Regions from separate parts of the Pseudoalteromonas sp. Hal040 genome, predicted to be linked through region 1. Evidence: predicted binding sites of a transcription regulator. Region 1 holds the regulator's gene; the other holds the start of a gene.
The links. Region 1 encodes NrdR, which represses ribonucleotide reductase genes. Its sites were predicted from a motif close to AAACACNANATNTNGTGTTT; they were not measured.
Positions count from the first base shown of each region.

Region 2: the regulator NrdR is predicted to act here: its motif matches at 3,903-3,922, upstream of nrdA (class 1a ribonucleoside-diphosphate reductase subunit alpha).

Region 1 covers NZ_JARLUU010000001.1:2,833,164-2,841,256, forward strand. Annotated here, with positions in the region: gene P4S60_RS13170 (riboflavin synthase) at 1-122, opposite strand, end outside; gene ribD (bifunctional diaminohydroxyphosphoribosylaminopyrimidine deaminase/5-amino-6-(5-phosphoribosylamino)uracil reductase RibD) at 127-1,266, opposite strand; gene nrdR (transcriptional regulator NrdR) at 1,269-1,718, opposite strand; gene glyA (serine hydroxymethyltransferase) at 1,827-3,083, opposite strand; gene P4S60_RS13190 (hypothetical protein) at 3,376-3,744, shown strand; gene thrC (threonine synthase) at 3,788-5,071, opposite strand; gene thrB (homoserine kinase) at 5,090-6,016, opposite strand; gene thrA (bifunctional aspartate kinase/homoserine dehydrogenase I) at 6,026-8,093, opposite strand, start outside.
Region 2 covers NZ_JARLUU010000001.1:1,608,654-1,616,746, forward strand. Annotated here, with positions in the region: gene P4S60_RS07175 (YaeQ family protein) at 1-46, shown strand, start outside; gene yfaE (class I ribonucleotide reductase maintenance protein YfaE) at 43-315, opposite strand; gene nrdB (class Ia ribonucleoside-diphosphate reductase subunit beta) at 315-1,445, opposite strand; gene nrdA (class 1a ribonucleoside-diphosphate reductase subunit alpha) at 1,516-3,801, opposite strand; gene P4S60_RS07195 (HAD family hydrolase) at 4,192-4,866, opposite strand; gene ubiG (bifunctional 2-polyprenyl-6-hydroxyphenol methylase/3-demethylubiquinol 3-O-methyltransferase UbiG) at 4,866-5,576, opposite strand; gene gyrA (DNA topoisomerase (ATP-hydrolyzing) subunit A) at 5,753-8,093, shown strand, end outside.

The DNA.
Region 1 (8,093 bases):
CTGTCACCGAGCTTGACGTCTTTCATATCCAAATTAGCGCTTTGAATACGAATAGCTAGATCACCTTGCTTTTGTGTTAGTTCAACAATTTTACCTGTTGCTTCAATAATTCCAGTAAACATAGTGCTACTCTTTATTTTCAATGTGTGTGGCTTGCTTTGCTTTTACCGCTGTTAGGCGGATGTCGTCACCAATCATCACTGTATCAGTAAAGGTCAGTTCAGTGATATCACTCATCATGGTGACTTCTGCAAAGTTTAGTAAGCTTTTGCCCATATCACCTATTAACTTAGGGGCAATATAAACAATGTATTCGTCAATTAAATCTTGCTCAGCAAACACGCCAGCTAGGGTCGCACCTGCTTCGAGCCAAACATGATTAAATTGTAGTTCAGCAAGACGCTTTAAAACCGCCGATAAATCAACTTTATTATTAACTGCTGGCACTACTTCGTGTTTAACAAAGTGAGGCCACTTAGTTTGATTATCAAGCGACGTGGTAAAAATTATCACAGGGCCCTCGATGCTGAATAACGCAAGCTCAGGCGTTAACCTATTTTGTGAGTCAATAATGATTCGGGTAGGTTGGCGTAAAGGTAACGAGGTTGGCATGCTAAATGGCAACTCATCAACACGAACATTAAGTTTGGCATTATCGCTAATAACGGTGTCTGCACCGGTTAAGATAGCACAGCTTTGCGCACGAAATGCTTGCACATCTTGGCGCGCTTTAGGGCCTGTTATCCATTTACTTTGGCCATTATTGAGTGCGGTTTTACCATCTAAACTGCACGCCATTTTACAAGTTACATATGGCAATCCAGTTTCCATACGCTTTAAAAAGCCTTTGTTTAAATCACGCGCTTGTTGCTCAAGTAAACCAGATGCCACCTCAATGCCAGCATCGGCTAAAATTTGTAGGCCACGACCACTCACAGCAGGGTTTGGGTCAACCATAGCAGCAATCACCTTGCTAACACCCGCGGCTTTTAAACCTTCGGCACAAGGCGGAGTTCGCCCATAATGACTACAAGGCTCTAAAGTCACATAGGCAGTGGCGCCTTTTGCGTTGTCGCCAGCTACAGCCAAGGCATTCACTTCAGCATGGCCCTGCCCTGCGATTTGATGAAAGCCTTCACCGACTATTTCGCCATCTTTAACCAGTACACAGCCAACATTCGGATTTGGTGTCGTAGTAAAACGGCCGTGTTTAGCAAGCTCAATGGCACGCGCCATATAAGCAGTATCAAGCTCTGTGAATGACATGATTAATCACCTAAACGAGCGATTTCTTCACCAAACTCGCGAATATCTTCAAATGAACGATAAACCGAAGCAAAGCGTACGTAGGCCACTTTGTCGAGTTTCTTCAGAGATTCCATGATGCACTCACCAATCAAATGGCTAGAGATTTCACGTTCACCCGTGGCACGAAGTTGAGATTTAATGATGTTAACGACTTCGTCGACCTGCTCTGTGCTGACTGGGCGTTTCTCTAAAGCGCGATGCAAGCCATTCAGTAACTTGTCTTCATTGAATGGTTCGCGGCTACCATCTTGCTTGATGACTCTTGGCATCACAAGTTCAGCGCCTTCAAAGGTGGTAAAGCGCTCATGGCATTCGTTACATTCACGTCGACGTCTCACTTGATGACCACCGCCAACAAGTCGAGAATCAATTACTTTGGTATCTTTTGCTGTGCAAAAAGGGCAATGCATAAGGTTCAACTTCCGTTTATAAAAAACAAAAAAAGGCCGCTTAGTAAGCGGCCTTTATAATAGCAAAAAACAACGCTATTGTTATCTTAATTACGGTTTAACCAGTAATTAAGCGTAAACTGGTAATTTTTTACAGATAGCTTTAACTTTCTCTTTTACTTCTGCTTGTACAGACTCATCGTTGATGTTGTCTAGTACGTCACAGATCCAGCCAGCAAGCTCTTTTGACTCAGCTTCTTTGAAACCACGGCGAGTAATAGCCGGAGAACCAATACGAAGACCAGACGTTACGAACGGTGAACGAGGGTCGTTTGGTACTGAGTTTTTGTTAACAGTGATGTTTGCGTTACCTAGTGCAGCGTCAGCATCTTTACCTGTGATATCTTTATCGATTAGGTCAAGAAGGAATAAGTGGTTGTCTGTTTTACCAGAAACAACCTTGTAGCCGCGCTCTTGTAGTACTTCAACCATCGCTTGTGCGTTCTTAACAACTTGTGCTTGGTACGCTTTGAATTCTGGTTGTAATGCTTCTTTGAAAGCAACCGCTTTAGCAGCGATGATGTGGCATAAAGGACCACCTTGACCACCAGGGAATACAGCGCTGTTTAGCTTTTTGTAAATCTCTTCATCACCACATGCAGAAACGATTAGACCGCCACGAGGACCCGCTAAAGTTTTGTGAGTTGTTGTTGTAACAACGTGTGCGTGAGGGATTGGGCTTGGGTATACACCAGCCGCGATAAGACCAGCAACGTGAGCCATATCTACGAATAAGTATGCACCTACTTTATCAGCGATTTCACGGAATTTAGCCCAGTCAACAACGCCTGAATATGCTGAGAAACCAGCGATGATCATTTTTGGCTTGTGCTCTAATGCAAGTGCTTCAACTTGAGCGTAATCAATTTCGCCTGTTTCTTCATTTAGGCCGTATTGAATTGCATTGTACGTTTTACCAGAAAAGTTAACGTGTGAACCGTGAGTTAAGTGACCACCATGAGCTAAGCTCATACCTAGTACTGTATCGTGTGGCTGAAGAAGTGCTTGGAAAACAGCTGCGTTTGCTTGTGAACCCGCATGTGGTTGAACGTTAGCGTAGTCAGTGCCGAATAACTCGTTTGCACGGTCAATAGCTAGTTGTTCAACAACGTCAACATGCTCACAACCGCCATAGTAACGTTTGCCTGGGTAACCTTCAGCGTATTTGTTGGTAAGCTGAGAACCCTGCGCTTCAAGTACGCGTGGGCTACAGTAGTTTTCAGACGCGATCAGTTCGATGTGCTCTTCTTGACGAGCCGTCTCTTTAGTGATGGCTGCAAATAACTCTGGATCGAAATCCGAAATATTCATGCTACGTTCTAACATGGGGTCTCCTAAGGCAACGTGTATGGTGTTTTTTTGAAGGCTGTATTGTACGCTTAAAACGCACTTTTGCCTATCTTGTAAAGATGAACATATTTAAACAGGGATTGAATTTATTTCACAGTGTTTTAATAATGATATTTTTTTATTGATACATAACAAAAATTTATAAATTTAAAACATTTCATAGCTTTTTAAAATGTTATTTCAACAAAAAATAGCCCTGTTACATTGCGTTTTTATAGGGGCAAACTAAGCTTATAGGACTGGTCAATATCAAGGATGGTATAAGTTCATGTTAGCTAAACCAATATACGAATTAGTCCCCTACGGATACTTCTTTCTCGGCATCAGTTGTATCACATTAGCCAATGATTATGTGCCTACATTAATCGGTGTCATCTTATTTTTATTAGGTGCTAACATTTGGCGGATGCGTTCTGAAGCCAGAAGAACCGATCATTCAAGCCAGCGAGTTAAACAAAAAAAACTTCGCTATTACTATGAATTTAAACCTTTTATCATTTTTATTTCGGCATTCACTTTGATGCAATGGACACAAAATGAACTCGTCTCTGTGATCAGCATTTTGCTGTGTATTGCGGCTGGGGTCATTCTAAGTATGCGGGTTTTAAACCGTCATAGTCATTCGTTACTTCATTAAAGGCTTCATTAAAAAGAGCGGCTTAGCCGCTCTTTACTTGCTGTTATGCCAATTTATTTAACAGCTCAGTGCGAAGCAATTGATAATCAAACTTAATATCTTCTGCTAAACACTGTTTTGCTAATGCATCTGCCAGTGGTTTCGGCATAGGCAATTCGATGTCTAAAATTTGCTCTACGCTGTCTTTGAATTTAGCTGGGTGTGCAGTCGCTAAAAAGATACCTGCACTGCCACCAGCTAGATTTTCTTTCAAGCCCTGATAAGCAATTGCAGTATGAGGCTCTGCGATGTAACCGGTTTGATGAATTTTTTTCATCACCTCTTTTGTTTCTTCTTCACCTACACAGCTCGAATAAAAGTCATCATAGCTAAACCACTCGTTATCTAGCATAAATTGTACACGAGGCCAGTTATTCGGTTTACTCACATCCATAGCGTTCGATAACGACTCAAGCGTGTCATTTGGCGCCCACTCTTTGCTTTGTAAGAAACGTGGCACTGTGTCGTTTTGGTTAGTTGTAGCACTTAATTTCGCTACTGGCATACCAATCACAGCACCAATCATTGCAGCGCACACATTACCAAAGTTACCACTAGGTACTGAGATATGCGCTTTACTGCGTTGCTCTTTTGGTAATTGAGCAATCGCTTCAAAGTAATAGCACACCTGTGCAACTAAACGACTAATATTGATTGAGTTTGCAGAGTTTAGACCAAGCTTTTGTTTAACTTCATCGTCTAAAAAGGCTTGCTTTACCATACTTTGGCAATCATCAAAGCTGCCATCAACCGCATAGCAGTGAATGTTATTACCTAAAGTAGTGAATAGTTTTTGCTGCGCTAATGAAATTTTACCTTTCGGGTATAAGATCACGACATCGATATTAGGCTTATTATAAAAGGCATGGGCAACCGCCGCCCCTGTATCGCCTGATGTAGCCGTTAAAATCGTGACTTTTTCGCCCTGATTAAATTGCGCAAGACACTCAGCCATAAAACGGCCGCCAAAGTCTTTAAACGCAAGCGTTGGGCCATGAAATAGTTCAAGGCAATAAATGTCTTTTTCTACTTCAACTAATTTCACATCAAAGTTAAAGGCATTTTGCACCATCTGTGCAACGGTATCGGCAGGAAGCTCGTCACCAATAAGGTGCGATAAAATCTTGCTGCTACGGCTAACAAAGTCTAAATCAAGTAACGCATCAATGTCTTGAATTGGCGTAAGGCTATTAGGGAAGAATACACCTTGATTACGCCCTAAACCCGTTTTTACCGCTTCAACAAACGACACCTGTTGTGTTTCATCTTTTAAATTATGTAATTGCATGTTTATTCCTTAAATTCTTTAAAGCTGTCGTGTGCCAAGCTGATCTAGTTGACAGATGTGGCAGAAACCCTGCTCATTGATGTAATTATCATTCAGCCACGCTGCACACTTTTGTGCAGCTTCAAGGCTCTTACACACGGTAAATAATGTTGGCCCAGCCCCCGAAATGCTGACTATCTCTGCGCCAAACTCAGGTAAAGCACTTTTAGCTTCTGCAAAGCCTTGAATAAGCGGTGCACGATGTGGCTCGGCTATTTCATCACTCATAATGGAGAGCGCTGCATCAAAGCGACCTGTTAGTAATAAACTACTAAACGCAGAAAGTCGCTGTGCAAACTCAACACTGTCATGCATTGATAATTGCTTTGGCAGTACTGAGCGCGCTTTTGCGGTATTCAGTGAAAAACCTGGAAAAGCCGCTACGTAATACCATTGATTATCCACGGGTAACGAAATTGACTTGTTCGGAATAAGTTCACCAGTTAATTGCAAGCCACCCAAGTAACATGGTGTGATGTTATCGTAATGACGGCCGCCACTAACAATAGCTTCAAAATCAGCCATCAACTCGATAAGTTGCTCTTGAGATAAATTCGTTTCAGCGAACTTATCAAGGGCTGCAAACGCAGCCACCACAGAACAAGCACTTGAACCTAAACCAGAACCAATTGGTAAGTTCTTTTTCAGTTCAAGTTTTACCGCAGACATAGTCGGCGCAACGTGTTCTTTAAAATGAATTAAACATTGATAAGCCAAGTTTTCTTCAGCATTAGCAGGCAGTTTATAGGCATAGTCGCCAGAGCAAACAAAAGTATCTTGCTCAGCGGCACTCACCTCAACAACATCACCTAATAACGTGCCATCAATAGGTGCTAGCGCAGCACCTAGCGCATCAAAGCCGACAGCAAAATTCCCGATTGAAGCGGGTGCATATACACGGATCATGACCAGCTCCTAACGTGTTAACGTTTTTAAAATGTCGGCAAATACGCCTGCAGCCGTTACTTCAGCACCTGCGCCATAACCACGGATCACGAACGGACGTGGTTGATAATATTGACTTAAGATGGCCAGTGCATTTTCACCGTCACGGATATCGTAAAGAGCATGGCTACTATCTACAGCTTCAATGCCTACTTTACATTGACCGTTTTCAATAGTGCCCACATAACGAAGTACTTTACCTTCACTTGCAGCGCTTTGAATGCGGTCGTTAAACTGTGCATCAAGTGATGGTAGTTTTGCCATGAAATCAGCTACAGAATCACCTTCTGCAAACCCTTTTGGTAAAACAGATTCAACTTCGATATCGCTTAGTTCTAACTCAAGACCCGATTCACGAGCAATGATCAGTAGTTTTCGAGCCACATCAGTGCCTGATAAATCATCACGCGGATCTGGCTCTGTAAATCCACTTTCTTTTGCTTTTAACGTTGCTTCGCTAAGTGATAAACCATCTTGTAGCGCACCAAACATATACGATAATGAACCAGACAAGATACCGCTGAACTTAATAAGTTCATCACCGGCACCAAATAGCGATTTCAGGTTATCTAGAACCGGTAAGCCTGCACCTACGTTTGTTTCGTATAAAAATTTACGATTATTCTTTTGTGTCGCTGCAACTAAATCTTGATAGTAAGCATACGAGCTAGTATTAGCTTTTTTATTTGCCGCAACGACATGGAAACCAGCATTCAAGAAATCAACATATTGCGCAGCAAGTTTATCGGCTGAGCTACAATCTACGATCACTGGATTGATTAAGTGATTTTGTTTAACAAATTGCTCAACCAGATTTAAATCAAATGCCTGCTCTGACTCGGCTAGTTTGTCTTGCCAGCCATCAAATGCAATGCCTTCGCTATCTAGATAAAGTTGTCTTGAGTTAGCAACACCGTATAAGTTCAGTTTAATGTTACGTTTTTCAAGCCATGCTTGTTGACGCTTTAACTGCTGAATAAGTTCTTGGCCTACTAAGCCACAACCAAGTAAAAACACATCGATTGAAGGAATGTGAGTAAAGAAGTTCTCATGGCACACTTTCACCGCGTCGTTGCATAACTCACCGTCGATAACCGCTGAAATGGCGCTTTCTGTTGAATCCTGTGCAATAGCAACAATGTTAACTTGGGCTTGTGCTAATGAGGCAAAGAACTTAGCCGCTAAACCTTTGTGCGCACGCATGTTATCACCCACTAAAGTGACAATAGCAAGGTTACGTTGTACTTGAACTGGTTCGATTAAACCGGCTTGTGATTCCAATTCAAAAGCAACTTGAAGCGCTTCAAGCGCGAGCGTTAAATCACTTTCGTGAACACAAAAACTGATACTAAACTCACACGAAGATTGAGTGATTAGCACAATTGAAACATTGTCGTGTGCCAGCGCATTAAATACTTTTGACGCCATGCCCACTTTGCCTTTCATACCTGGACCAGACACCGTTAACATAGCCAGGTTTTGTAAGCTTGATAGCGCTTTAACAGGTTCGTTCGATACACTGTCGTTGCTGATCACAGAACCTTCAGCGCGTGGGTTATGAGTATTTTTGATCTCACATGGCACGCCTGCTTTAGCACAAGGTAAAATCGTTTTTGGATGCAGTACTTTCGCACCAAAATAAGAAAGCTCCATTGCTTCTTTATAGGATAATGAATCAACTTTAGAGGCTTTTTTGATATAGCGCGGATCCGCATTGTAAACGCCATCTACATCAGTCCAGATCTGGCATACATCAGCTTCTAAACACGCTGCAGCAATCGCAGCTGAGTAATCTGAGCCATTACGACCAAGTGTTGTTAGCTCACCTTGCTCATTAGCAGCAGTGAAACCCGGCATGATATAAATAGTACTCGGTGCAGCTTTTAAGGCTTCTTGAAAACGTAGCTTACTAGCATTCAAGTCTGCTTCAGCATCAATGTAGCCACCCACTGATGCAATACAGTCTGTTGCTTCTAAATAACGAGCATTACTTTCTTTAAGCATGCACTCCATTAAAGCAACACTAACGCGTTCACCG
Region 2 (8,093 bases), 1.2 Mb from region 1:
AGACAAAGAAAACTTCTACCAAACAAATGAACTTGTGTGGCATTAAAGCTCTATTTTCACCTTACCATTGGGCTTACTACAGCACAGTAACACTTCGCCTGTTCGAACAAACGCAAGTGGCTCTTGGTTGTAGCTCACGTCACCTTCAACTAATTTTGCACGGCATGCGCCACAATAACCTTCACGGCATTGGTAGGGGACATCTATTTTGTGTTGTTCTAGGCATTCAAGGAGAGATGAACAGCCAGAATCAAAATCAAGATCCTGGCTGTCTGTTCCTGCAAGGATAACCTGTGCAGTGGTATTCGCGCTCATTACAGGTCGAAGTCACCAAAATCTGATGCATCAACTTGTGAATCAATTTGGCCAACCAGGTAAGAGCTGATTTCAGCTTCTTGCGGCGCAACCTGAACATTGTCAGATACTAACCATGAGTTGATCCAAGGAATAGGGTTACTCTTACTTTCAAATTGAGCTGGCAAACCTACCGCAGTCATACGTGCATTTGTAATGTATTCAACGTATTGACATAAGATATCTTTGTTAAGACCGATCATTGAACCATCTTTAAATAGATACTCAGCCCAATCTTTTTCTTGTTCAGCGGCCTCTTTAAACATCTGGATCGCTTCTTCACGGCATTGTGCAGCAACGATTGCCATTTCTGGGTCGTCTTTACCTTCTTGCATGATGTTTAAGATGTGTTGCGTACCAGATAAGTGCAATGCTTCATCACGAGCGATTAGCTTGATGATTTTTGCATTACCTTCCATTAATTCACGTTCTGCGAACGCAAATGAACAAGCAAAACTAACGTAGAAGCGAATCGCTTCAAGAATGTTAACCGACATCATCGCAAGGTAAAGTTGCTTTTTAAGATCAAAAAGGTTGACCTTAACTTCTTCACCGTTGATCACATGTTTACCTTCACCGTACAGGTTGTAAACAGAAATCATGTTGATTAAGTCATCATAGTATTTAGTTACGGCATCCGCACGCTCACTGATTTTCTCGTTACTTACGATGTCATCAAAGATAAGCTCTGGCGATTGCGTCACGTTACGAATAATGTGCGTGTATGAACGGCTGTGAATGGTTTCACTGAATGCCCATGTTTCAATCCATGTTTCAAGCTCAGGGATAGACACAATTGGTAGTAACGCAACGTTAGGCGAGCGACCTTGTACACTATCAAGTAATGTTTGATATTTTAAGTTACTTAAAAAGATGTGTTTTTCGTGCTCTGGTAACGCTTGGAAGTCAAGACGGTCTTTACTTACGTCAACCTCTTCAGGACGCCAAAAGAACGATAATTGTTTTTCAATTAGCTTCTCGAAGATAGGGTACTTTTGTTGGTCGTAACGTGACACGTTTACCGTTTGGCCGAAAAACATCGGTTCTTGTAATTGGTTATTATGATTTCGGCTAAAAGTTGTATATGACATAGTGATTACTCAAAAAACAGTCAGGACAAAGCGGGCTAATGAGCCCGCTTTTGTTATGTTATTAATTTAATTAGATTTTACAAGCGCCGCCTGCACAACCATCATCTTCCACCTCTGGTGTTAGCTCATCTTGAGCATCCGATGCACCGTCACGCGTGTTGTGATAGTACAGGGTTTTAACACCAAGTTTGTACGCAGTCAGTAGGTCTTTTAATAGCACCTTCATAGGTACTTTACCGCCTTCGTACTTAGATGGATCATAGTTAGTGTTAGCAGAAATCGTTTGGTCAACGAACTTTTGCATAATACCAACAAGTTGTAGGTAACCATCGTTTGAAGGAATATCCCACAGTAGCTCGTAGTTATCTTTCAGGTTTTCATAATCTGGCACTACTTGCTTTAAGATACCATCTTTACTTGCTTTAACGCTGATATGACCACGTGGTGGTTCAATACCATTTGTTGCGTTAGAGATTTGTGATGATGTCTCTGAAGGCATAAGGGCAGATAGCGTTGAGTTACGCATACCGTGCTCTTGAATGCTTGCACGTAATGAATCCCAATCTAAGTGAAGTGGTTCATTACAGAACTGATCTAGGTCACGTTTGTAAGTATCTGTTGGCATAATGCCTTGAGAATACGTTGTCTCGTTAAATTTAGGACACGCACCGCGCTCTTTTGCTAACTCATTTGATGCTTTCATTAGATAATATTGAATTGCTTCAAATGTTTTGTGAGTTAGCGCGTTTGCGCTGCCATCTGAGTAACGCTTACCATTCTTCGCTAAGTAGTAAGCAAAGTTGATTACACCGATACCTAGTGTACGACGACCCATCGTTGCGTTTTTAGCTGCAGGAACTGGGTAGTCTTGGAAATCAAGTAAGTTATCAAGGGCACGAACAGCAAGTTCAGCAAGCTCTTCTAATTCATCTAATGACTCAATAGCACCTAAGTTAAACGCTGAAAGCGTACAAAGTGCAATTTCACCTTCTTCATCCATTACATTGCTTAGCGGCTTAGTCGGTAATGCAATCTCTAAACATAAGTTAGATTGACGAATTGGCGCCACAGTCGAGATGAATGGGCTGTGCGTATTACAGTGGTCAACGTTTTGTAAGTAGATACGACCTGTGCTCGCACGCTCTTGTGCAAACATTGAGAATAACTCAATCGCTTTAATACGTTTTTTACGAATAGACTCATCTTGTTCGTACTTAACATATAGCTCATCAAATTTGGCTTGATCTTCAAAGAACGCATCGTATAAACCCGGTACATCTGACGGGCTAAATAATGTGATGTAATCGTCTTTGATTAAACGGCTATACATTAATTTGTTGAACTGTACACCGTAGTCAAGGTGACGAACACGGTTGTCTTCAACACCACGGTTGTTCTTAAGCACAAGTAAGTTTTCAACTTCTAAGTGCCATAGTGGGTAGAATAGGGTTGCTGCGCCGCCACGTACACCACCTTGAGAACAGCTTTTAACTGCTGTTTGGAAGTGTTTATAAAACGGGATACAGCCAGTGTGGTACGCTTCGCCGTTACGAATTGGGCTACCTAGCGCACGAATGCGACCGGCATTAATACCAATACCTGCACGTTGTGAAACATACTTAACAATCGCAGACGATGTTGCATTGATAGAATCTAGGCTATCACCGCATTCAATTAATACACATGAACTGAACTGACGTGTTGGTGTACGCACACCTGCCATAATTGGTGTTGGTAATGAAATCTTGAATGTAGATACTGCGTCGTAAAAACGTTTGATGTAATCAAGACGTGTCTCTTTTGGATAATCAGAGAATAAGCTTGCAGCCACTAAGATATATAAAAACTGTGCACTTTCGTAAATTTCGCCAGTAACACGGTTTTGAACTAAATACTTACCTTCAAGTTGCTTAACAGCAGCGTAGCTGAAGTTTAAGTCACGGTTGTGATCGATGTAAGCATCTAACTCGTCAATTTCTTGCTCGGTATAATCAACTAATAGGTGTTGATCATAACGCTTGTCTTCAACTAATTTCGTGATGTGATCGTATAAGCGTGGTGGCTCAAATTGGCCATATGCTTTTTTACGTAAATGGAATACAGCTAAGCGAGCAGCAAGGTACTGGTAATCAGGCGTATCTTTAGAGATCTGATCTGCTGCAGCTTTGATGATTGTTTCATGAATGTCGTCGGTGCGAATGCCGTCATAAAATTGAATATGAGATTTTAATTCAACTTGTGAGACAGACACATTATCAAGACCTTCTGCGGCCCAAGCGATCACGCGATGGATCTTATCGAGATCAAGTGACTCTTTACGGCCGTCACGTTTGCTTACAGATAGCTGTTGGTTCATAGTTTTGCCTGTATTCCTTGGGAAATTATAGTTGTAAAGACAAAGGTATTCTTTATGTAATTATTATTATTAAACACCAGAGAACTAATTGAATAACATTTAGCCACAATATCTGGTGTTGTTTAAATTGCAGATCACAAGATAGTGTGGTCTGCGCTGTTTTGCAAGGGATAGAATTGCCCCATTTTGTGGATAACTATTGGATAAACGCTTTGTGTTAGTAACCATTAACCTTTGAACATTCATAGACGACGAAATTTGTAGAAATCAACAAAAGATCCAGAAAATTTACCGTAATTAAAAATAAATTTTGACTGTTTTTTTTATCATCAAAGAATGTTCAAAAGTAAATCAGATCACAATATATGGTGTTTTAGATATCAAATAACACTATATATGGTTAAAGCCATCAATTGGCGAGTGCCAATTAAAATCCGCTTGCCAGCCAAGCGCGGCGTCGACACTGGGTATGTAACCCCATAACGCCGTGGCGCTGTACATATTTGCAGCCTTTGCAGCTTGAATATCACGCTCAGCATCACCGATATATAAACAACGGCTCGGATCAACCTCTAAGATCTCAGCGGTATGGAGAAGTGGATCTGGCGATGGTTTTGCCACTGATAATGTATCACCACTGACAACAGCCTGGGCATTACTTAATGATGGGATCGCTTGCACTAAAGGTTCAGTTAAAAAGCCGGGCTTATTGGTCATAATGCCCCACTTAATATTGTTTTGCTTAAGCGCAATTAAAAGCTGCTCGATGCCAGTGAAGCATTTACTGTGTACAGCAATATCTTCAGCATAGTAATCCAGAAGCTGTTGGCGTAAAGCAAGTTGTTCAAGTTCAGGCCATTTATCACCAAAGCCGGCTTCTAATAATGCATTAGCGCCATTAGAAGCAGCAGGGCGGTATATATGTTCAGCAACAGGGGCCACATTGGCATCTGCTAACACACGGTTTAATGCGCCACCTAAATCATCTGCGGTATCGAGTAGTGTGCCATCTAAATCAAAGATAAAGGCATCAAAATCGATAGAGGGTGTTTGCACACCACTCATTAGGCTAGTTTCTCAAAGTGCAGGATGTAATTAACACTTACATCATCATTTAAGCTGTATTGCTTTGAAAATGGGTTGTAGTTAAGGCCAGTACTGGCTCTTACTTTTAGACCCGCTTCTTCAGCCCACGCAATAAGTTGTGCAGGTTTGATAAACTTTTTGTGGTCATGGGTACCTTCAGGCACCATTTTTAATAGCTTTTCAGCACCTACGATAGCAAACAAATAGGCTTTAGGTGTTTTATTTAGTGTTGAGAAGAACACATCGGCGCCCGGTTTAGCAAGCTCAGCAACAGCGCGTATAATAGATGCGGGATCTGGAACATGCTCAAGCATTTCCATACAGGTCACAACATCAAAGCGAGCAGGGTGCTCAGCAGCAAACTGTTCTGCAGGTACCTTTATATAGTCAACAGGTACGCCCGTTTCTAAACTATGCAATTTAGCAACGGTTAAAGGCTCTTGTCCCATATCGATGCCGGTTACTTTTGCGCCCATACGCGCCATACTTTCACTCAAAATGCCGCCACCACAGCCAACATCTAAAGTTTCCTTATCAAATAAGCCGCCCACTTTATCAGCGACAAAATCCAAACGTAGAGGATTTATTTCATGAAGGGGTTTGAACTCTCCGTCGCGGTCCCACCAACGTTCTGCGATGGCTTCAAACTTTGCAATTTCTGCATTATCTACATTTTGATGCTCGGTCATAAAAAACTTCCTCGTTAATCTGAGGCCATTATATAGGGGGAAATTAATAAATCGCAAAGATTTAGCGCCTGTAAATCTAAATAAATTGTGATAGCATGGTCTGGAAATAATAACTAAAGCTCTTAAGACGGCGGTTTGCCCCTTAATGAGTCAATACTGAAGGAATGTGAAATCAAATGACTGATCTCGCCAATGAAATTCTGCCAGTCAATATTGAAGATGAATTAAAAAACTCCTACCTAGATTATGCAATGAGTGTAATCGTAGGACGTGCATTGCCAGACGTACGTGACGGCTTAAAGCCAGTTCACCGCCGCGTTCTATTTGCAATGAACGAACTCAATAATGATTGGAATAAACCTTACAAGAAATCAGCACGTGTTGTTGGTGATGTAATCGGTAAGTACCACCCACATGGCGACAGCGCGGTATATGACACCATCGTTCGTATGGCGCAGCCTTTCTCATTACGCTATATGCTTGTTGACGGCCAAGGTAACTTTGGTTCTGTTGACGGTGACTCTGCGGCAGCAATGCGTTATACGGAAGTCCGTATGGCGAAAATGTCACATGAATTATTAGCTGACTTAGAAAAAGAAACGGTTGATTACGTACCTAACTACGACGGTACTGAGCAAATTCCTGACGTATTACCTACAAAAGTACCTAACTTATTAGTGAACGGTTCTTCAGGTATCGCGGTTGGTATGGCAACAAACATTCCGCCTCATAACTTAACAGAAGTTATCAATGGCTGTTTAGCGCTTATTCAAAACCCAGATTTGACAATTGCTGACCTTATTGAATATATCCCAGGTCCGGATTTCCCGACTGCGGCGATTATCAATGGTAAAAAAGGCATTGAGCAAGCGTACTTAACCGGTCGTGGTAAGGTATATATCCGTGCTCGTGCTGAAATCGAAGTTGACGAAAAAACCGGTCGTGAAACAATCATCGTTCACGAAATCCCTTATCAAGTTAACAAAGCACGCCTTATCGAAAAGATCGCAGAGCTTGTTAAAGATAAGAAAATTGAAGGTATTAGCGCACTACGTGACGAATCAGATAAAGACGGTATGCGTATCGTTATCGAAATCAAACGTGGTGATGTTGGTGAAGTAATCTTAAACAACCTATATGCACAAACTCAGTTACAAACTGTGTTTGGTATGAACATGGTTGCACTTGATAATAACCAACCTAAGTGTTTCAACTTAAAAGAAATGCTTGAAGCGTTTATCATTCACCGCCGCGAAGTGGTAACACGTCGTACAGTATTTGATTTGCGTAAAGCCCGTGACCGCGCTCACACGCTTGAAGGCTTAGCAATTGCCCTTGCGAATATCGATCCTATTATCGAACTTATTCGTAAGTCACCAACACCAGCAGAAGCAAAAGCTGCATTAACAGCACGTTCTTGGGAACTAGGTACTGTTAAAGCAATGCTTGAAAAAGCAGGTGAAGATAACGTAGCACGTCCTGATTGGTTAGCCGCTGATTTAGGTATCCGTGACGGTCAGTACTATTTATCTGAGCAACAAGCACAAGCTATTCTAGACCTACGTTTACACAAATTAACGGGTCTTGAGCACGAGAAGATCTTAGACGAGTACCAAACACTTCTAGATCTAATTGCTGAGCTTTTACACATTCTTTCAAGCCCAGAGCGTTTAATGGAAGTTATCCGCGACGAGCTTGTAGAAATCAAAGAGCAATATGGTGATGAACGCCGTACTGAAATCAGTGCAGCTGCTCACGATATTAGCCTTGAAGACCTAATCAATGAAGAAGACGTTGTTGTAACGCTTTCTCACGAAGGTTACGTTAAGTATCAACCATTATCTGACTACGAAGCACAGCGTCGTGGTGGTAAAGGTAAATCAGCAACGAAGATGAAAGATGAAGACTTCATCGAACGTCTATTAGTTGCTAACACACACGATACAATCCTGTGTTTCTCAACGGCAGGTCGTCTATATTGGTTGAAAGTATATCAATTACCATTAGCGAGCCGTGCAGCGCGTGGTAAGCCAATTGTTAACTTATTACCACTTGAAGCTGATGAGCGTATCACTGCTATCTTACCAGTACGCGAGTACGAAGAAGATAAATACATCTTCATGGCAACAGCGTTTGGTACAGTTAAGAAAACACCACTGACTGCGTATAGCCGTCAACGTGCAAGCGGTATCATCGCGGTTAACCTAAATGAAGGCGATAGCCTAATTGGTGTTGATATCACTGATGGCACGAATGAAATCATGCTATTCACTGATGCTGGTAAAGTTGTTCGCTTTAAAGAAGCAGAAGAGTCAGAAGTTGTTGATGAAAACGGTAACCCAGTTCTAGATGAAAATGGTAACCCGGAAATCCGCTTCAAAGGTGTACGTCCAATGGGTCGAACAGCAACAGGTGTTCGTGGTATTAAGATGGCTGACGACCAACGTGTTGTGTCGTTAATCGTACCTAAGTCAGATGGCGCAATCTTAACTGTGACAGAAAACGGTTATGGTAAGC